3 regions of the Helicovermis profundi genome follow, and region 1 is predicted to be linked to each of the others. Evidence: a T-box and tRNA genes for the amino acid it is inferred to sense, from the RefSeq annotation. Region 1 holds a T-box; the other regions hold tRNA genes.
What was found. The T-box of region 1 lies ahead of leuS (leucine--tRNA ligase). A T-box ahead of a tRNA ligase gene usually reads a tRNA of that ligase, here a tRNA-Leu.
Positions count from the first base shown of each region.

Region 2: it encodes a tRNA-Leu, which carries the amino acid that the T-box ahead of leuS (leucine--tRNA ligase) is inferred to sense. The anticodon was not compared.
Region 3: it encodes a tRNA-Leu, which carries the amino acid that the T-box ahead of leuS (leucine--tRNA ligase) is inferred to sense. The anticodon was not compared.

Region 1 is NZ_AP028654.1:2,514,701-2,522,528, reverse strand. Features, by position in the region: gene rplU (50S ribosomal protein L21) at 1-306, shown strand, start outside; gene AACH12_RS11360 (ribosomal-processing cysteine protease Prp) at 328-666, shown strand; gene rpmA (50S ribosomal protein L27) at 674-952, shown strand; gene obgE (GTPase ObgE) at 1,132-2,406, shown strand; gene AACH12_RS11345 (YhbY family RNA-binding protein) at 2,424-2,726, shown strand; gene nadD (nicotinate-nucleotide adenylyltransferase) at 2,755-3,375, shown strand; gene yqeK (bis(5'-nucleosyl)-tetraphosphatase (symmetrical) YqeK) at 3,401-3,982, shown strand; gene rsfS (ribosome silencing factor) at 3,982-4,344, shown strand; T-box leader at 4,392-4,578, shown strand; gene leuS (leucine--tRNA ligase) at 4,651-7,116, shown strand; gene AACH12_RS11320 (helix-turn-helix transcriptional regulator) at 7,134-7,781, shown strand.
Region 2 is NZ_AP028654.1:1,726,579-1,734,406, reverse strand. Features, by position in the region: gene polA (DNA polymerase I) at 1-2,556, shown strand, start outside; gene coaE (dephospho-CoA kinase) at 2,571-3,218, shown strand; tRNA gene AACH12_RS07610 (tRNA-Leu) at 3,231-3,316, opposite strand; gene AACH12_RS07605 (ketopantoate reductase family protein) at 3,511-4,428, shown strand; gene AACH12_RS07600 (IS110 family RNA-guided transposase) at 4,555-5,859, opposite strand; gene AACH12_RS07595 (DUF5673 domain-containing protein) at 6,210-6,725, shown strand; gene AACH12_RS07590 (universal stress protein) at 6,771-7,214, shown strand; gene AACH12_RS07585 (hypothetical protein) at 7,266-7,828, shown strand, end outside.
Region 3 is NZ_AP028654.1:1,737,494-1,745,321, reverse strand. Features, by position in the region: gene AACH12_RS07685 (inorganic diphosphatase) at 1-16, shown strand, start outside; gene AACH12_RS07680 (IS110 family RNA-guided transposase) at 123-1,427, opposite strand; gene AACH12_RS07675 (YolD-like family protein) at 1,809-2,252, shown strand; gene AACH12_RS07670 (hypothetical protein) at 2,328-2,498, shown strand; gene AACH12_RS07665 (thioredoxin domain-containing protein) at 2,564-2,695, shown strand; partial or broken gene AACH12_RS07660 (peroxiredoxin family protein) at 2,708-3,025, shown strand; tRNA gene AACH12_RS07655 (tRNA-Leu) at 3,415-3,501, opposite strand; gene AACH12_RS07650 (5'-nucleotidase C-terminal domain-containing protein) at 3,706-5,412, shown strand; gene AACH12_RS07645 (YibE/F family protein) at 5,500-6,702, shown strand; gene AACH12_RS07640 (metal-dependent hydrolase) at 6,835-7,779, shown strand.

The DNA of each region.
Region 1 (7,828 bases):
GCAATTATTGAAACTGGTGGAAAGCAATACAGAGTTGAAGAAGGCGATTCACTTTACATTGAAAAATTAGAAGTTGAAGCTGGAGAGACTGTTGAATTTGACAAAGTATTAGCTGTTTCTAACGAAAGTGGTTTAACAATTGGTAGCCCAGTTGTTGCAAACGCAAAAGTAGCTGCATCTGTTATTGAAAATGGAAAAGGACCAAAAGTTATTATTTTCAAATACAAAGCTAAAAAAGATTACAGAAAAAAACAAGGTCATAGACAACCTTATACAAAAATAAAAATTGAAAGTATTTCTTTATAATAAGAAATAATAGGAATTCTTATGTTAAGGGTTACTTTTTTAAAAGAAAAAGACAATATTTTGTCATTTAAAATTAAAGGACATGCTTCTTTTGCTGAAAACGGTAAAGATATAGTTTGTTCTGCGATATCGGTTTTATCACAAACGACTTTAGCTTCTCTTTTAGAAATAGTTAAAATTGATGGGATAAAATACAAAATGGTAAATGGGTATCTATCAGTAGATTTACCAGAAAATATGTCTGAAAAAGAACACTATGATAGTCAAATAATTATAAAGACGTTTATGATAGGTGTTGAGGGCGTTGCTAAAGCGTACCCTAACAATGTTAAACTTCTTATTAAGGTTAAGGAGGTGTAGTAAAATGATGTTTAAATTTGATTTGCAGCTTTTCTCATCTAAAAAAGGTGTTGGTTCTTCTAAGAACGGTCGTGATAGTAATTCTAAAAGACTGGGCGTAAAAAGAGGAGATGGACAAGCAGTTAGTGCTGGAAGCATCTTAGTTAGACAAAGAGGAACAAAAATTCATCCTGGAACAAATGTAGGTAAAGGCGGAGACGATACTTTATTTGCTACTGTTGATGGAGTTGTAAGATTTGAAAGAAAAGGTAAAACTAAAAAGCAAGTGAGCGTTTACCCAGCTTAAATTTTGATACTTAATGTCCATCTTATAAGATGGACATTTTTTCTTATGTGAACTTATGAAGGTACAAAATGGATTTTAAATTATAATTTTAGTGTTAAATATAGTTATTCTTTAAACTATTAATGTTATTTTATTAAGATTATATTAATAGTTTAAAGAGTGTGAATGAGAGGTGTAGTATGTTTGTAGATGTTGCTAAAATACATCTTAAAGCCGGAAAAGGTGGAGATGGAAGAGTAAGTTTTAGACGAGAAAAATACGTTCCAGATGGCGGTCCAAATGGCGGAGACGGTGGACGTGGTGGTAATATTGTATTTGAAGTAGATCCAGGTATGAGAACGCTTATGGATTTTAGATATAAGCTTAGTTATCATGCAGATGACGGTGATGATGGTGGAAAGAAAAGATCATCAGGTAAATCGGCAAAAGATTTAGTTTTAAAAGTGCCACCCGGAACAATAGTTAAAGATGAAAAAACAGGAAAAATTATTGTAGATTTGAGTGATGATATAAAAAAAGCAATCATAGCGAAGGCAGGAAAGGGTGGAAGAGGGAATTTACATTTCAAATCTTCTGTTAGACAAGCTCCAACTTTTGCTGAACAAGGTTTTTATGGAGAAGAAAGAGATGTTATTTTAGAACTTAAAATGTTAGCTGATGTTGGACTTGTGGGTTACCCAAATGTAGGGAAAAGCACAATGCTTTCTTCAATTACAAAAGCTAAGCCTAAAATTGCAAATTATCATTTTACTACCTTGTTTCCTAACTTAGGAGTTGTTGAAGTAATAAAAGGTAAAAGCTTTGTTTTGGCGGATATTCCGGGTTTAATAGATGGAGCACATGAAGGTGTTGGTTTAGGACATGATTTTTTAAGGCATGTAGAAAGAACAAAATTAATAATTCATGTAGTTGATGTATCTGGTATTGAAGGGCGCGATCCTGAAGAAGATTTTGAAAGTATAAATAATGAACTATTTAAATATAGTGAAAAACTTAGTGATAGAACTCAAATAATCGCTGCAAATAAAACAGATCTTGTATATGATGATGGTAAATATAAAGACTTCATTGTAAAAATGGAAGAAAAAGGATACGAAGTTTTTCCAATAAGCGCAGTTTCAGGTAAGGGTATAAAAGAATTAATGCTAAGAGTAACTGAATTACTAGAAACAATAGAAGATGTAGAAATCTATTCAGACGATGATATGTTTGTTTATGAAGAAGATGATAAATTTAACGAAATAGACTATAAAGTTATTGATGGAGTATATGTTGTTGATGGTATTCCAATTGAACGTTTAGTTTATTCGACAGATTTTGAAGATATTGATTCTGTAAGACGTTTTCAGAGCATGCTGACTAAAAAAGGTGTTATTGATACACTTAGGGAAATGGGAATTGAAGAAGGCGATACTGTAAGAATATTCGATTTTGAATTCGAATTTTACAATTAAAAAATAGTGAGGTATTTATGTTAAATAGTAAACAAAGAAAATATTTAAAGTCAATGGCCAATGGACTTAAGCCAATAGCTCAACTTGGCAAAGATGGAGTAACAGAAGCGTTTTTGAAACAACTTGATATAATGCTTGAAAATAAAGAACTTGTTAAAGTAAATGTACTTGAAACAAATATGCTTGACGCAAAGGGAGCTTGTAACGACGTATGTAAAGCAATAAATGCAGAATTTGTGCAAGCAATTGGAAGAAAATTTGTCATTTATAAAGAATCTAGAGAAAAAGAAAAAGATGAAAAAATTAGACTGCCTAGATAGAATTGATCAATATATGTAGGAGGAAAAAATGTATCAAAAAAATAATTACAAAGTTGGAATTATGGGTGGTACCTTTGATCCTATTCATTATGGTCATTTAGTTATAGCAGAGCAAGTAAGAGAAAGATTTTTACTAGACAAAGTTATATTTGTTCCAGTTGGAAAAGCACCTCATAAAGAGGGCGTTGAAGTTGATAAATTTGATAGATTTAATATGGTTAAATTAGCAATTGAATCTAATTCAAATTTTGAAATTTCTTCAATCGAGATAGATAAACATAAAAAGACATATACAATTGATACTATAAAAGAGTTAAAAAATAATATTGATGCAGAAATATTTTTTATTACAGGTTCAGATGCTATTCTTATGATCGACACTTGGAAGGATTATAAAGAACTACTTTCTTTAGTCAAATTTATTGGAGCTACAAGACCTGGGGTAAAAAAGAAACAACTAGAAAATAAAATTAATGAAATATATAGAGACGTAGGAGAAAAAATATTACTTACGTCTATTCCAAAACTTGAAATATCATCAACTGATATAAGGAGAAGAGTCAAGAATAAAAAAAGTATTAAATATTTACTTCCTGAAAAAGTTGAAGAATATATTTATAGTAAATCTCTTTATTTAATAAAAAAATAAGTTATTATATGAGTAAGGTGATGAAGTGAATTATGAAAAACATAAAAGAATAATAAAGTCGAGATTAAAACCTTCAAGGTTTAATCATACACTTAATGTTGTTAAAATGGCATCGAAATTAGCAAGAATTCATGGTGCTAATGAAGAAAAAGTGGTTATGGGTGCATTGTATCATGATTATGCTAAAAATCTGTCTGATCAAGAATTAAAAGCTTATATAAAACATAATAACCTTAAAATTGATCATTTTGTTTGGCAAAATATTTTTCTTTCACATGGAGTGGTAGCTGCCTATATGTTAGAAAAAGAACATAATATAAATGACTTAGATATATTAAATGCTATTAAGTATCATACTTTTGGCAGACGAAATATGAGTTTAATAGAGAAAATTGTATATATAGCCGATGCAATTGAAATTGATAGAAAATATAAACATGTGGATTTTATTAGGGAATTAAGCTATGAAAACATCGATGTAGCTATAATTACTTATATAGATTATTTTATTGAATTTGCTATAAAAGAAAACAAAATAATTCATTTAAATACTTTAGATTTAAGAAATGAAATTTTAGAAAATGGAATTTTGCCTAGGAGGGTATAATGCAGGAAATGCAAGAAATTAAGGATTTGGCTTTTGAAATTGCTAATTTAGTTGATGATAGAAAAGGTGAAGATATTTTATTAATGGATTTAACAAATTCATCAAATCTAGCTGATTATTATGTTGTAGCTTCGGCGTCATCTGATAGACAAGTTGGTGCGATAGCTGAACATATTGAAGATGAACTTGAAAAACAAGGAATCTTCGTAAAAAGAAAAGATGGACACAGATCAAAGAAATGGATAATACTTGATTATGTTGATATTATAGTTCATATTTTTTATAAAGAAGAGAGAGAGTTCTATAAACTTGAGAAAGTGTTAGCGAATTCAAAAATTATTGAATTTAATGCTGCTAATTGATTGACGAAATAATATAAAATTTATATAATAGAAAAAACTGAATATTATAATTTACTGGAAGTAGTAGAAAAATAATTATTTAAAGAGAGTTAATGCTTGGTGGGAATTAACATAATTAAATTTTGAACTTATCCAATGAGTGTGAATTGAGGTTGGTAATCCTTTATAATCCATAAGAGAGTTATTTTATTATAACTAAGTAGGGTGGTACCGCGGAACTGTTTCGTCCCTATGTTTACTTATGGCTTCTAAAAGGAATACCAATTTTTTTATATGGAAAATTAATATAATAATAGCGGAGGGAATATGGAATATAATTTTAGTGAAATTGAAAAGAAATGGCAAAATAAGTGGAATGATGATAAGGCGTTTAAAGTGACAGAAGATAGTGAAAAAGAAAAATACTACTGCTTAGAGATGTTTCCCTACCCATCAGGAAAACTACATATGGGTCATGTTAGAAACTACTCGATTGGAGATGTAATAGCAAGATACAAGAGTATGAAAGGATTTAATGTACTTCATCCAATAGGATGGGATTCTTTTGGACTTCCAGCTGAAAATGCTGCTATAGCACATCAGATACATCCGGATATTTGGACAACAGCTAATATTGATGAGATGAAAGTTCAACTTAAAACATTAGGTATAAGTTATGATTGGGATAGAGAAGTTGCAACTTGCAAAGAGGATTATTACAAATGGACTCAGTGGTTATTTACAAAATTCTTTGAAAATGGTTTGGCATATAAGAAAAAATCGCCTGTGAACTGGTGTCCTTCATGTGAAACTGTACTTGCAAACGAGCAAGTTGTTGGCGGTGTATGCGAAAGATGTGATAGTGCTGTAGTTAAGAAGAACTTATCGCAGTGGTACCTAAAAATTACTGATTACGCAGAAAGATTATTACAAGATATGGATAAATTAGATGGTTGGCCAGATAAAGTAAAGTTGATGCAAAAAAATTGGATTGGAAAGTCAATTGGTGCGGAACTAGATTTTGAAATAGAAAATTTTGATAAATCACTTAAAGTATTTACAACTAGACCTGATACAATTTACGGTGCTACTTATATGGTATTAGCTCCTGAACATCCTTATGCTAAAGAGCTTGTTAAAGGCTTAGCTGTAGAAAAATCATTGGATGAATTTGTACTTAAACTTCAGCATTTATCTGAAATTGAGAGAACTTCAACAGAAGTAGAAAAAGAAGGTTTATTTTTAGAAAGATATGCAATTAATCCTCTAAATGGCAGTAAAATGCCTATTTATGTTGCAAATTATGTTTTAACTGATTATGGTACTGGTGCTATTATGGCGGTTCCAGCGCATGATGAAAGAGACTTTGAATTTGCAAAAAAATATAATTTGGAAATTGTGCCGGTAATAGATTCAAATGATGATAATATTGATATAAATAACCTTGAAAAAGCATTTATTTCAGAAGGTTCTATGATAAATTCTGGTGAATTTAATGGAATGGCAAATAAAGAAGCCTCTGAGAAAATAATAGAAAAATTATCTAATCAAAAAATAGGTAAGAAAACAATTAATTATAGATTAAGAGATTGGCTTGTATCAAGGCAAAGATATTGGGGAGCACCTATTCCAATTGTAACTTGTCCAAAGTGTGGGGAAGTAGCAATTAAAGAAGAAAATTTACCTGTACTTCTTCCAAAGGACGTTGAATTTACTGGAAAAGGAGAATCTCCACTTAAAACTAGTGATACTTTTAAATATACAGCGTGTCCAAAATGTGGTGGAAAAGCTGAAAGAGAAACGGATACAATGGATACTTTTGTCGATTCAAGTTGGTATTTTTTAAGATATACTGACCCTAAAAATGACAAAGAAGTATTTGATTTTAAAAAAGCTGAATATTGGATGGATGTAGATCAGTATATAGGTGGGGTTGAACATGCAATACTTCATTTACTATATGCGCGTTTCTTTACTAAAGTAATGTATGATTTGAAAATTGCTCCAGTTGATGAACCTTTTAAAAATCTTCTTACACAAGGAATGGTTCTTAAAGATGGATCAAAAATGTCTAAATCTAAAGGTAATGTAGTTAGTCCAAATAAGATTATTGAAAAATATGGTACAGACACTGCAAGACTATTTGTATTATTTGCAGCTCCTCCAGAAAGAGATTTAGAGTGGAATGATGATGCGGTTGAAGGAACCTTTAAATTTATTAATAGAGTTTGGAGATTAGTCGATGAATTAAAAGATACTATTAAAGAAGGCGAGCTTAAAATTAATTCAAAAGAAGAAAAACATTTGAATTATTCTCTTAATAAATCAATTCAAAAGATTACATTTGATATAGAAGAAAGATTTAATTTTAATACTGCAATAAGTTCTGTTATGGAATTAATTAATGAAACATACAAATATAAAGAAAAATTTAAAGAAAATTTAAATGCTGAGCTTTTAAATAATATAGTTAAAGATGTTTTGTTAGTACTTGCACCATTTGCACCTCATTTTACTGAAGAACTTTGGAGTCAAATTGGTGGAAGTGGAAGTATCCATAAAGAAAGTTGGCCAACATTTGATGAGTCAGCCTTAGTATTAGATGAAAAAGAAATAGTAATTCAAATAAATGGAAAAGTTAAAGAAAAAATGGTTGTAAGTTCAAGTATTACAAAAGATGAACTTGAAAAAATGGCACTTGAGAGTGAAAAAATTACTATATTAATTGAAAGTAAAAAAATTATTAAAGTTATTGTTGTTCCAGGAAAGCTTGTAAATATTGTAGTAAAATAAAAAAGGGGTTTTATAAAATGGAAAAAAAATTACATCCAATTCTAAAAAGCTATATTCCTCTTGTGAACGGACTTGCTGAAACATTTGGAAATAACTGTGAAGTTGTACTTCATGATTTTACGAACTTACAAAATTCAATTGTTGCAATCGCAAATGGTCATATTACAGGTAGAGATATTGGTAGTCCGATGACTGAACTGTCTTTAAATAAAGTTACAAATGGAAAAACAGATAAAGATTCTATTAACTATACAGAAAAAAGCATGGATGGTAGAGTTTTAAAATCAAGCACAATGTTTATTAAAGATGAATTTGAAAAGGTAATAGGGTGTTTTTGTCTAAATTTTGATATAACTGAACTAGTTGCTGCTAGAAATGTTATGAACGGCATTATGAAAGTTACAAAAGAGAATGAATATGTAAAAAATATTGATAATGTAAATAAAGTTAATGATGTCTTAATGGATATTGTAAATGATACAATTGAAGCTAAAGGTAAACCAGTAGCATATTTATCGAAAGATGAGAAAGTTTCAATTGTTCAAAAACTTGATAATCAGGGAGCATTTTTAATAAAAGGCGCAATTGATTACGTTGCAAAGGTTTTATGTGTTTCAAGATATACAATTTATAATTATTTAGATGAGATTAGAGTAGACAAATAGAATGTTTTAAATTAGAATATTCTTAGAAATATTATTAATAATTTGAA
Region 2 (7,828 bases), 790 kb from region 1:
GATAAACACAGTCCTAAATATGTAAGTGTTGCATTTGATTTAAAAGCTCCAACATTTAGGCATAAACTTTCAAGTGATTACAAAGGAACTAGAAAAGGTATGCCTGATGATTTAAGACCGCAAATGAACATGCTTAAAGAAATATTAGATAATTTAGGCATTAACAGAATGGAACTTGAAGGTTTTGAAGCTGATGACTTAATTGGAAGTGTTGCAAAACTTTGTGGTAGAGAAAATCTTGATGTGATGATTTTTACAGGTGACAAAGATGCACTTCAGTTAGTTGATGATAATATTACTGTTTACATCACCAAAAGAGGGATAACAAATCTTAAAGAATACAGAGAAGAAGATGTTTTTGAAGAATTTACTTTGATGCCTAATCAGATTATCGATTATAAAGGCTTAAGTGGTGATACTTCGGACAATATTCCTGGAATACCTGGTGTTGGACCTAAAACAGCTATTAAATTACTTTTAGAATTTACAACGGTTGAAAATTTAATACTTAATTCAGAAAAGGTAAAAAATAAGAGAATTAGAGGATTAGTTGAAGAATATAAAGAACAAGCACTTCTTAGTAAAAAACTTGCTACAATAGTTACAAATATACCATTTGAATTTAATGTAGATGAATTATTAATAAAAGAAAAAAATATTGAAAAATTAATTGAATTATATAAAAAATATGAATTTACTTCTTTTATTAGAAACTTGAAAGAAGAGAGCTTACATTTGACAAATACTACATCTGAAGATGAAATAAACAATAATTTAGTTGAAGAAGAAGAAATTGAATTTAAGTTAATAAATAATCTTAATGAACTTTCAAATATGGTTAGTGAAATTAAAAAAAACAAAGTAATTTCAATTAAGTCAATATATGACAAGGCTAATATTAGAACTAATGAAGCTATTGGATTTGCAATTTCTGATAAAGATACCACTTACTATGTTGATTTATTGGGTGAAGTTAAATTTATTGATTTAAAAGTAATTCTTGAAGACGAAAATATTAAAAAGATAACTTATAATGGAAAAAGAGAGTTTTTAATAGCATTTAGATATGGTATAAGCATTGAAAATCATACGTTTGATGGATTTATTGCAAATTACTTGATTAATCCGAGCAGAAACAAATATGAGCTTTCAGATGTTGCTATGGAGTATTTATCAAAGGCAATAAAGTCTAAAGAAGATTTGCTTGGAAAAGGTGCAAAAGCAAAAAAATACTGTGATATTAGTTTTAGTGACTTATCCAATTATAGTGCTGTTTATTCAAGAATACTATTTGAAGTACATTGTGAATTAGATAAAAAACTGATTGAACTTAATTTAAGTGAATTATTTATTGATGTAGAAATTCCACTAGTTGAGATATTGGCTTCTACTGAATATGAGGGCTTTAAAGTTGATGAAAGTGTTTTAAACGAAATTGATGAAGATTTAACCAATAAACTGCGTGAAATTGAGTCTGAAATATACTCTTATTCTAACGAAAAATTTAATATTAATTCACCTAAACAATTAGGCGTGGTTTTATTTGAAACACTTGAACTTCCAGTAATTAAAAAGACGAAAACAGGATTTTCTACAAGTCATGATGTCTTAATAAAACTCGAAAAAAAACATCCTATTGTACCACTTGTAATAGAGTATAGAACTTATTCAAAATTAAAATCTACATATGTTGATGGAATAAGAAGTGTAATAAATAAAGAGACTGGAAAAGTTCATTCAAGTTTAAATCAAACTGTTGCAGTTACAGGAAGACTTAGTTCAAGTGATCCTAATATGCAAAATATTCCTGTAAGGATTCCTATCGGAAGAAAAATTAGAAAAGTGTTTGTTGCAGATAATAATTGTAAATTAATAGATGCTGATTACTCACAAATTGAACTAAGAGTACTAGCGCATATGTCAAAAGATGAAAACCTATTACTTGCCTATAGAGAAAATTTAGATATTCATACTATGACTGCTTCAAAAGTTTTTAATATTCCCTTAGATGAAATTACAGCAGATATTAGAAGTAGAGCGAAAGAAGTGAATTTTGGTATTGTATATGGTATGAGTGACTATGGTTTAAGTGAAACACTTAAAATACCAAGAAAAACCGCAAAGCTATATATAGAACAATACTTTGAAAAATATCCTGGTGTAAAAGAATATATGGATACAACAATCAAAGAATGTAAGGAAATTGGATACGTAGTAACTTTACTAAATAGAAGAAGATATATTCCTGAAATAAATCACAAAAACTTTAATTTAAGGTCATTTGCTGAAAGGACTGCAATGAATACTCCAATTCAGGGAAGTGCGGCTGATATAATTAAAATTGCAATGATTAATGTATATAATAGATTAAAAAGAGAAAAATTAAAATCCAAACTTATACTTCAAGTTCACGATGAACTTATTATTGACACAAGTGAAGATGAAATAGAAATTGTAAAAGAAATTTTAGTAGATGAGATGGAAAATGCATATAAACTTGATATTCCGCTTTTGGTAGATATGAAAGTGGGGACTAGCTGGTTTGATACAAAGTAGCAAAAGAAAGAGGGATGAAATTGAAAATTATAGGACTTACTGGAGGAATAGCTTCGGGTAAAAGCACTGTATCAAAAGTGCTAAAAGAACTTGGAGCGATTATAGTAGATGCAGATAAAATTGCTCGTGATGTTGTAAAAAAAGGTGAAAAATCATTAGAAGAAATTGAAGAAACATTTGGAAAAGAAGTTATTAATAAAGATGGAACTTTGGATAGAAAAAAACTTGGAAAGATTGTATTTAGTGATTATAGAAAATTACGATTATTGAATGCGATTACCCATCCTAGGATTAAAGAAAAAGTTTATGAAGAATTTGAGTATTACAGAAATAGGAATGAAAATATTATTTTTTTTGATTGTCCTTTGCTATATGAAAGTAAATATGAAAATGATGTAACAGAAACTTGGTTAATATATGTTGATAAAGAAACTCAAATTGATAGGCTAGTTAAAAGAGACAATATTAAAAAAGAAGAAGCGATAAAAAGAATAAATGCTCAGAAGTTATTAGTCGATAAAATTGAATTATCAGATATTATTGTTTATAATTCTTTTAGTATAGAAGAGCTTAAAAATGATGTATTAATACTTTATTCTGGATATACCAATACTAAGATTATAGACAATTTAGAGTATATGAAAAAAAATAGCAGCCATTAGGCTGCTATTAATTGGTGCGAGAGACGGGACTTGAACCCGTACAACCTAGTGGTCACAGATCCCTCAAACCTGCGCGTCTGCCATTCCGCCACTCTCGCTTGTATAAACTAGCTTACTTATATTCTCATTTTTACTCACATATGAATTATAATGGTTATTTCTCTTTATGTCAATATGATTATATTTTAAAGAGTGCTTTAAACTTTAAAAGTTTAAATGCATTTAAAGATATATTTGTTATAATGTAGGAGTGCTTTCAAAAATAATGTATAATGGCGATAAGGAGGTAATGATGCGAAATATGAAGAGCGTATATTTGATAGGTCTTGGAGCAATTGGAGCTTCATTTTGCTCAAAATTTATTGAAAATGACTATGAAAATTTTAAAGTAATTGCAAATGGAAAACGTAAAGAAAAATATGAGAGTTCAAAATTTATCGTAAATAATAAAGAATATAAATTTAAGTTTATTTCAAGTGAAGACAATATGGAAAAAGCTGATTTAATTATTATTGCTTGTAAATTTCATCATTTAAGTGATGTTATCAAGCAAGTAAAACCTTTTGTAAATTCTAAAACGGTCATAATGTCTTTACTTAATGGTATATCAAGTGAAGCTATAATTGCCAAAGAACTTGGTGAGGAAAAATTACTATATTCAGTATGTTATGGAATTGATGCGCTTAGAAATGATAATGGTATAAGTTATAAAAATTTGGGTACTATAATGTTTGGTGAAAAAGAAAATAGTGTGTATTCTAATAGAGTAGAAGGTATTAAGAATTTATTTGATGAAGTTGGAATTCCTTATGATTCTCCTAAAGATTTAATGAAAGTTATATGGCGTAAATTCATGATAAACGTTGGAATTAACCAAACTTCAGCAATTCTTAGAGCTGATTATAAAGTTTTTCAAAATGATTACTATGCTAGAAAGCTAATGGATGATACCATGAGAGAGGTAATTGGACTTGCAAATAAATTAGGGATTGACTTAGGCGATGAGGATATTGAATTATTTCATGATTTTATTGATACATTCGCTCCAAATGGAAAAACTTCAATGCTTCAGGATATAGAATCTAAAAGAAAAACTGAAGTTGAAATGTTTGCAGGAGAAATGATAAAATTAGGTGGACTTAATAGTTATGACACACCTATTAATAATATATTATTTGATATGATTAAAACGATAGAAAATAATTACTAGAAAAGTTAAAGACCAGCTAGTAATAGTCAAGTAATTTAATAAAAAAAGTTCTTATTAAAAATGAGCATACTAAATAATGCTCGAGTAAAAATGAACATTCAATATTATTTACTGTAAAAATATTTATTAAGCAGCAACAGGATTATGAAGTTTAGATTCTAAAAACATCCTTTTGTGGACGAGTGGATTTCTAACTTCATATGGTTTTTGATTTTTTAGTATTGAAAAAATATAGCGAAGTAGTTTATTCATAACAGCTACAAGTTTAACTTTTTTCTTTTTCTTATCAAGGGCTATGTGATAATATTCATACAAAACAAGATTTATTGGCTTTTTATTTTTACTTGTACGTATTGAAGCAAGAGCGACTGTGTACAAAGCTCTTCTACCTATAGCAGTACCACGTTTGGACATTTTATTGCGATCACCGCTAAAATTGCCAGATTGATTAACGCTAGGATCTACACCGAAAAAAGCTACAAGTTGTTGAGGCTTAGAAAAATTATTAATATCACCCATTTCAACTAACAAAGTAATTGCAGTTATATCACCAAGACCTTTGAAACTTTTAAGAAGATTAATATTTTGTTTAAATACTTCTCCAAAAGAGGCATTGTCAATATATTGGTGAATTTCATCTACAATATTTCTAAGTTGATTTGTATAAAAATCAAAACTTTCGCTAAAACGTATTACTTTAGATTCAAAAAGCAAGGGAGTAATACCAATGATATTGGCACTATTAGCGATTTTTATAAGTTTGTTATATTTATTATTAGCCCAACTAGAACCACGTCTTGATGACTTTGTTAGAAGTTCAATAACAACTTTGGGCTCAGCGTTAAGAAGATGTTTAGGTGTTGGATATTTTCTAATAAATATTAAAGGTGTCTTACCTGTTATATTAGCAAATGCATTTTGAAGTCCTGGATAGTTAATATAAATATTATTTGAGAAAGTTTTTTTCAAATTTGCCTTTAAATCAACAACTTTGTAATACTCACGAACTAGGAGTTTAAGGTGTAAAAACTCCTCACTAGTGAATGTTGAAGTCTTTACATTATCAAATTTACAAATTTTTGCGATGGAAAGAGAATCTAATTTATCAGTTTTTACTTTTCTTATGTTCGAATTCTTGTTAGAATTAGTTATCAGAGGATTTATTACATGTATATCAATCTGATTTTTAACAAGAAAATGAAGAAGAGTAAGATGATATATTCCCGTGGATTCGCAAAATACTTTGGGACTATCGTTAAACTCTTCTTCAATTTTTTGTAGAAAAAGAAGAAGTTTATTGAAGCCCCCAAGTGTATGGCTAATTTTAAGGTTCTTACGGAATACGTCGCCATTAGGTTTTAAAGCAGTAACTACTGAAAAATTAGCAGCAACATCAATGCCTACAACAGGCAAATGGTAATAGTTAGACATAAAATAACCCCCATTTAAAATAATAAAGAGTAACAATAATTAGTGAGTCAATTAACCTTGTAAGTGACACGAATAATTCTCTAATAATATTTATGATCAAAGAGAAATTCAACCAGCTAAATCAAAGAATCTCACAATAATGCAAGCTTTGTTACGAATATAAACTCAAGAAATGAGTCATTCAAGGAGAAGACGCATATACTCTTTATGAGATAACTATAATAGAAAAATTACAGTATGTTAAGTGGTTGAACTTATTTTTAATCACAAACAATATAAATGAATTAGGTAAGAATATTCGCAAGAAACTTAAGCAATATTTCTAACCTAATTATACAAAGGAGATAAGGATGAATTTAGTATTTAATTTAGGTGCAATGGTAATGCTCGCGGCTTTTACATATTTGAATTATAAAAATTTAAGTAAATCACTTTTAAGTGCAGGCAAAATTTTAATAGAAAAGCATATTAATAAAAAATTATATTTTTCTGGGGTGGTTGTTCTTATTGTAATGTATCCATTATCTATTTTCGCTAGAGGAGTAGAGTTTAATTCAGTGGTTATCTCTTCAATAGGAGTTTTATTACTTGTAATGGTGAGCTTTTTTGTGACATATAAAACAAGTTCATTTTACATTTGCGAAAATGGTGTGGTTTTAAAAAGTATTTTTTATGATTTTTCTAGAGTAAAAAGATATTCTTATATTGAAAAAAAGAATAAACTAAAGATATCTATTGAGGTACAAGGTAATAATGGAAAAGAATTTCAATATTTTTATACTATTAAAGAAGAGGAAAGATCATCAGTAAGTAAAATTTTTAGAGAAAATATTGGTTCAAAAAATAAAAAAAATAAAAAAAAATAGATATAAAATAAAAATTTGGGGTATATATTTAGTGAGGTGAGTGTTATGAAAAAAATACTTGTTCCAATTGATGCTCTTGGGTTAAATGAAAAAACATTTAATTATGCAAGAGATTTATCAAAATTATATGGAGCTGATATTCTCTTATTAAATGTAGTTAGCAGTAACAATATGGCATCAAGAATTACTCCGAATATTACAATGTATAATAATTATTTTGATAATATTGATATGCAAGACACCTTTAAGATTTCGAATCAAATACTTGAAAATGAAAAATTGAAATTTACGAGTGTTGGAATTGAGTGTTCTATAAAATCTGATATAGGTAATATTGCACTTGTTATTATTGATGTTTCTGAAGAAGAAAAAGTAGATATGATTATTATGCCAGATAAAAGTGATTCAGCAATAAAACATTTTTTGCTTGGGAATATTACTGATAAAGTAGTACATCATGCTAGTGTACCAGTTCTTGTTGTAAAATAATATTTTAAAGATACCATTATGGTATCTTTTTTTTGAAAAGGTGAGGTAATTATGGTTGATTTTTTAGCAGTGTTATTAATTGTTTTGTTTTGTTTTGTAGTATATATTTACATAAAAAAGATTGCCTACAATAATTCATCGGAAAATAAATTAAAAGAAATTATTACTAATTTTGATAGTAAAAATGATTCTAAAATGCATAATTTTATTAAAAAATTAAAAAATATAAATTATAGCGATAATGATGGAATATTAATTATTGAATGGATTATAAGCTGTAATTTAGAAAAGAAATATGATGACGTTGATTTTACTATTCTTTTTAATGAAGTTTTATTAGATAAATCGCTTTTGTATTTAAAATACTTAAAAGAAAATTATGATAAAATATCATATAAATATAGAAGCCTAGTGCTTGATTACATTTCTTGGTTTAGAACAAATGAAAATTATAAGTTTTTCATTAATTCCTTAACCAATGATTTTGATAAATTGAATCGAATCCCTTTAACTCATTTAAAAGAAAAACCAATATTTTCAGAAATTATATTTCCCAAATTACTTCCTTTTATTTTTTCTGAAAAATCTGCTCAAATTCTTGATCTAATGAATCA
Region 3 (7,828 bases), 780 kb from region 1:
TTTAAAGACCAGCTAGTAATAGTCAAGTAATTTAATAAAAAAAGTTCTTATTAAAAATGAGCATACTAAATAATGCTCGAGTAAAAATGAACATTCAATATTATTTACTGTAAAAATATTTATTAAGCAGCAACAGGATTATGAAGTTTAGATTCTAAAAACATCCTTTTGTGGACGAGTGGATTTCTAACTTCATATGGTTTTTGATTTTTTAGTATTGAAAAAATATAGCGAAGTAGTTTATTCATAACAGCTACAAGTTTAACTTTTTTCTTTTTCTTATCAAGGGCTATGTGATAATATTCATACAAAACAAGATTTATTGGCTTTTTATTTTTACTTGTACGTATTGAAGCAAGAGCGACTGTGTACAAAGCTCTTCTATCTATAGCAGTACCACGTTTGGACATTTTATTGCGATCACCGCTAAAATTGCCAGATTGATTAACGCTAGGATCTACACCGAAAAAAGCTACAAGTTGTTGAGGCTTAGAAAAATTATTAATATCACCCATTTCAACTAACAAAGTAATTGCAGTTATATCACCAAGACCTTTGAAACTTTTAAGAAGATTAATATTTTGTTTAAATACTTCTCCAAAAGAGGCATTGTCAATATATTGGTGAATTTCATCTACAATATTTCTAAGTTGATTTGTATAAAAATCAAAACTTTCGCTAAAACGTATTACTTTAGATTCAAAAAGCAAGGGAGTAATACCAATGATATTGGCACTATTAGCGATTTTTATAAGTTTGTTATATTTATTATTAGCCCAACTAGAACCACGTCTTGATGACTTTGTTAGAAGTTCAATAACAACTTTGGGCTCAGCGTTAAGAAGATGTTTAGGTGTTGGATATTTTCTAATAAATATTAAAGGTGTCTTACCTGTTATATTAGCAAATGCATTTTGAAGTCCTGGATAGTTAATATAAATATTATTTGAGAAAGTTTTTTTCAAATTTGCCTTTAAATCAACAACTTTGTAATACTCACGAACTAGGAGTTTAAGGTGTAAAAACTCCTCACTAGTGAATGTTGAAGTCTTTACATTATCAAATTTACAAATTTTTGCGATGGAAAGAGAATCTAATTTATCAGTTTTTACTTTTCTTATGTTCGAATTCTTGTTAGAATTAGTTATCAGAGGATTTATTACATGTATATCAATCTGATTTTTAACAAGAAAATGAAGAAGAGTAAGATGATATATTCCCGTGGATTCGCAAAATACTTTGGGACTATCGTTAAACTCTTCTTCAATTTTTTGTAGAAAAAGAAGAAGTTTATTGAAGCCCCCAAGTGTATGGCTAATTTTAAGGTTCTTACGGAATACGTCGCCATTAGGTTTTAAAGCAGTAACTACTGAAAAATTAGCAGCAACATCAATGCCTACAACAGGCAAATGGTAATAGTTAGACATAAAATAACCCCCATTTAAAATAATAAAGAGTAACAATAATTAGTGAGTCAATTAACCTTGTAAGTGACACGAATAATTCTCTAATAATATTTATGATCAAAGAGAAATTCAACCAGCTAAATCAAAGAATCTCACAATAATGCAAGCTTTGTTACGAATATAAACTCAAGAAATGAGTCATTCAAGGAGAAGACGCATATACTCTTTATGAGATAACTATAATAGAAAAATTACAGTATGTTAAGTGGTTGAACTTATTTTTAATCACAAACAATATAAATGAATTAGGTAAGAATATTCGCAAGAAACTTAAGCAATATTTCTAACCTAATTATACAAGGAGATGTGATTAATTTTTATTAATTAATCATACAAGATATTATGAAGAAGAAAAATTCTAATGAATTAAAGAAATATGAAGATATACTTCATTTACCTCATCACGTTTCAAGTCGAAGACCTCAAATGACTATATCTAATAGAGCGGCTCAATTCGCACCATTTGCAGCTGTAGTTGGACATAATTCTGCCGTTAAAGAAGCAGCAAGATATACAGATCAAAGAAAAGAATTGGACGAAATGGGAAAAGCTCTTATTGATAATCAACTACAAGAAATAGATGCACAACTTCCAAATGAGGTTGATGTAGAAGTTATATACTTTAAGGCTGATAAGACAAAATCTGGTGGAGAATATATTAATAAGAGTGGAAAAATTAAAAAAATCGATATAAATAAAAGAGAAATTCATATGGTCGATGGTGTTAAGATAGGCATTGATGATGTATATAGCTTAGTAAATAATACTTCTAAATCCTATAAATAGATGCTAATGTAGTTTAAGCAAATTATGAACACTAAATATTTAGGAGAAAATATTAAAAAATTTGGTTTTGGATTTATGCGTTTAGCAATGGTTGGTGATAATGTTGAATTGGAACATACTAAAATCATAGCTGATAAATTTATTGAGAACGGATTTACGTATTTTGATACTACATATTTCTATATTATTGATAAATATGAAGAAGCATTCAAAGAAGTGCTCAAGCAAGAGAATCATATCAATTGATTCTAAAATGCAAATATAGCTGTGTAAAAAATTTGCACATTTTTTTATATATTGAGGAGGTTTAAATGTCTAGTATCAAAATTAATAAAGAAGCTCCAAATTTTGAAATTGAAGATTTTAAAGGTAATAAAATCAAACTTTCTAATTTTAAAGAAAAAAAGAATGTTCTAATAGTTTTTAATAGAGGATTTATTTGACCATTTTGTAGAAAACATATGATGCAGTTGCATCAAGATTATGATTTATTCGTAAAAAAAGAAACTGAAATAATTATAGTTGGACCTGAAAATAAAGAAAAATTCACTTCGTTTTGGGCTGAAAAAGGATATATGTTTTATGGTATTCCAGATGCAAAACATAGTGTTATTAAGCTATATGGACAAAAGGTTAATCTTTTTAAATTAGGAAGGATGCCAGCACAAATGTTGATCGATAAAAATGGAACTCTTAGATATGTACATTACGGACATTCTATGACGGATATTCCTGAAAATAATGAAATGTTTAAGCTAATCGATACACTATAATCGGTAAAAAGCTAAAATAATAATGTTAACTATGATTTGAATTACGATTGGAGAATGTACTATGGTGAAAGTTCCTAAAGTACATACATAATTTTTTATTATTTATATTTTACATGTTTTTGGCTTTTTTTAGCGTGTTTTCATCCATACCTTAAACAAAAATATAAAAATACCTAACTCTATGAGCAAGGTATTTTTATCTTGGTGCCGAAGGCGGGAATCGAAGGTGGAGCCCACCATGCGTTTGTTATTAACTGAAGTAATAGTAATTGATTATTTTATTTATTATTTAGATTTTACTTGTTTTTGGCTTTTTTTAGCGTGTTCTTATCCATACCTTAAGACAAAAACGAAAAACACCTTACTCTAAAGAGCAAGGTGTTTTTCGTTGGTGCCGAAGGCGGGAATCGAACCCGCACGCCCCGAAAGGCTCTGGATTTTGAGTCCAGCGCGTCTGCCAGTTCCACCACTTCGGCATGCAAAATGTACAACTTGACGACAAAAACAATGATAACATAAATTTCTAATATTTACAATAGAAAATTACATATAAATTTACTAGATTTTGTTGAAAATATTATTAAAAAAAGTAAATAATTGTTTGCCATATGTCTATATTTATAATATTATATGTATATATAGTTAATTTTATATACTACATAAAAACGGGGAGGAAAGAAATGAAAAGAACTAAGCAACTGAATTTAATTATTGCAACTATGATGGTGTTTACACTGTTTTTTGCAATTCCAGCTATTTCTTTAGCTGACTCTGCACCTGCACATACTATTGATATAGTAGAATTCAATGACTTTCATGGTAATGTTGCAGAAGATGTAAATAGTTGGGGAAAAAACATTGGTATGGCAAAAATGGTTGGTGAAATCAACGATTTAAAAGCTAAAAATCCAAATACTGTTGTGATTTCTGGTGGAGATAACTACCAAGGAACTGCAATTTCTAACTTAACTTATGGTAAACCTGTTAATGAAATGATGAAAGCTGTTGGAACTACTGCATCAGCTGTTGGTAATCATGAATTTGATTGGGGTCAAGATTATCTTTCAAAATGGTCTAAAGAAGGTAATTTTGATTATTTAGCTTCAAATATTTATGTTACAAGCACTGGCAAACCAGTAGAATGGGCAAAGCCTTATAAAATTATTGAAGTAGATGGAGTTAAAATTGGTCTTATTGGACTTGCTCATCCTGATACTTTAACACTTACAAAAGCTGAAAATGTTACTGGTCTTGAGTTTAGAGATCCAGTAAAAGCTGCTCAAGAATGGATTGATTTCTTAAAGGCTGGTAAAGCTGCTGAAGGAACTCCTGATGTTATTATTGCTGTAACTCACCTTGACTCAGCACAAAACTATGATACTAAAGAAATTACTGGTTCTGCTGTTACTTTAGCTAATGGTGTAACTGGACTTGACGGAATTATTTCTGCTCATAGTCATAAAACAGTTTATGGTAAAGTTAATGGAGTTGCAATTGTTCAAGCATACAAATATGGTAGAGCTTTAGGACACCTTACAATTACATTAGATGCAAATAATAAACTTTTAAATGTTGAACCAACAGTAGATGCTGTTTATAAAGTTAAAAATGACATTATTCCTGATCCATCTACAGAGAAAGTTTTAGCAACTTATGAAGAGAACTTTGCTCCAATATTAAAAGAAGTTGTTGGAAAAACTACTGCTACTTTTACAAACAATAGAAAAGATGATAATGTAACTCCATTAGGTCAATGGGTTTGTGAAGTTATGGCAAACAAAGTTGGAGTGCAAGTTGGTATTCAAAACGGTGGCGGATTAAGACGTGATATGTATGCAGGCGATATTACAATGGGTGATATGTATGAAATTATGCCTTTTGATAACGCATTAGTTACAATGGATCTTCCAGGTAAGGATTTAAGAGCTGCAATTGAGCATGGTATTTCTAATCCTGATGTTTCTAACGGTTCTTTCTCAGGCCTATTAGTTACTTATGATCCAGCAAAAGAATTTGGACAAAGAATTGTTTCTATTAAATTAGCTGATGGTACACCACTTGATGATAATAAAAATTATTCTGTTGTAGTAAATGACTTTATGTTTGGTGGTGGAGATAAGTATGATTTCTCGAATGCTACAAATGTTGTAAATACTTATGTTCCAATTAGAGACGTTTTGGTTGAAGCAGCTAAGAAAGGAACATTAACTCCAAAAGCTGTTACTGAAATCAAAGCACTTCCAACATACACTGTTGTTTCGAATGATATGCTTTGGAAAATTGCAAAGAAATATGGAGTAACTTATAAGGCTATTGGTGAGTATAATGGACTTAAAAATGTTAATTATATTATTCCTGGTCAACAATTAGTAATTCCTGTACAATAATAAAAATATAGCAAAATGTATTTGAAAAATATGCCCTCTACAAGTTGTAGGGGGCATATTCAGTTAATTAATTGAAAGGATGAAATTTTGAAAATAAATAAAAAAATAATTTTATTGGTTCTATTTATAATTATGCAATCTATTTTTTCTTTCGTAAATTTTGCAGATGATTCTAATAGTACAAATACAGATGTTAATGCTAAACGTAATGCTTACTACAATCAGTTAACTAAAGAACCAAAGTATCAAATAATTAGAGCTAAAATACTAGAAGTTCCACTTGATGAAACAAAAGAAATAAGAAATGATATTCCTATTGAAAGCGATAGAAGGTATCAACATTTAAGAATTATTATAACATCAGGAAATCATAAAGGAGAAAAATATACCGTTCAGAATCTTATAGAAATGGTTAACCCATATAAGTTAATATTTAAGAAAAATCAGTCAATGTTACTTAGAATGATGGAAGACAAAGATGGTAAAATCGTTAATCTTCAAGTTTATGAAAGAGTAAGAGATAAATATATATATTTTTCGATTGCAATATTTTTGATTTTTTTAATAATGATTGGTGGTAAAAATGGTATAAAGTCAATACTTGCTTTAGTATTTACTGGACTTGCTATAGGTTTTATTCTTATTCCACTTATTTTAAAAGGATACAATCCGGTTATAATTTCTACTATAACTTGTACAATAACAACGGTGGTGTCACTACTATTGATTATGGGGAAAAATAAAAAAATGATTTCTGCTCTTCTTGGGACCGTAACTGGATTAATAATATCAGGAATTATGGTGTTTATTGTGGGTAATCTTGCAACGCTTACAGGTCTCGGCAATGAATCTGCTCAATTACTTGCATATTTGCCTAAGAATATGAAACTTGATTTTAAAGGCATTTTATATGCAGGAATTATAATAGGAGCGCTTGGAGCCATAATGGATGTTACAGTATCTATTTCTTCAGCTATGTGGGAAATTGAAGAAGTACATCCGAAAATAAAAACCAAAGATTTACTTAAATCGGGATTAAATGTTGGTCGTGACATTATGGGTTCTATGTCAAATACTTTAATTTTAGCCTATGCAGGTGGATCTATACATCTAATATTATTATTTAATGCATATAATTTGAAATTAATAGAAGTTATGAATATGGATTTAATAGCATCTGAAATTATTAGAGCTGTTGCTGGTAGTATTGGGCTTGTTAGCGCAATACCTCTTACAGCACTTTTTGCAACTTACTTTAGAAAAAGCAGACACCTAAAAAATAGAGTTTAAAAAACTCTATTTTTTTATTTATTGTTTTCAAAATAGCAAAAGTATGATAAAATGGTTTACATAACATTGTTTTTATGTGTTCTTTCTTACTTGCGATTAGCGCAGTATTTATTATATTGATAAGGAGTTTTTATGGATCCATTAACGCATGGTGTACTCGGAGCGGCGGTTTCAGCTTTTTCTGGTCAAACAGTTTCATTAACAAATCCTATGACAATTGCAGCAATTGTTGGTTCAATTGTTCCTGATATTGATGTTGTAATAAGGTTATTTAAAGATGATATGTATTATTTAAGACATCATAGAGGTAGAAGTCACTCTCTGCCATTTCTTATTTTATATTCATTTGTGATTACTTTTATTTTATCTTTTATATTTAAAGGTATGAATATGCCTTTAGTTTTTTTATTTTCATTTTTAGGAGCTACGTCGCATACTTTGATGGATATTTTAAATTCCTATGGTGCTATGCTATTTAATAAAAAGTTAAAATTTAATTTACTAACACTCTATGATCCATTTATTTCTTTAATTTCTTTATTTTTGATATTCTACAGAAATCAAAACAATATTACTTTAATTACTTCGGCAGTATTAGTAGCTGTGTATTTATATATTCGCTATATATGGAAAACAAAAGCCTGTGATTTTGTTAAAAAGTACTATAATATTCTAGAGAAAGACACTATTATTACTATCTTGCCTTCTTTAAAAACATTTTATAAATGGGACTATATTATAAGTTCAAAAGAAGAAAGCATTGTTGGAAATGTAAATATATTTTCTAAAAAAATAAATGAAATTAAAAGACTTAATAAAATAGATAAAAATCTTGTAAATGTATTTAGGTCTACAAAGCTTGGAAAATGTTTTATGGATTATTCTCCCAATGTTCATGTTAGTCATGAAGAAAAAAAGGATACAGTTATTCTTAATATAGTTGATTTAAGATTTATTTTCAAAGATGATTTTCTTCACAACGCTACTTTAGTAATTGATAAAGATTACAATGTTCTAGAAGCATATGCTCATCCTTATAATAGAGAGAAGTTTATTCCTATATTAGATGTAGTTTAATATATATATATTACTTTTGAATTACGTTACATTATAAAAATTTAAATAT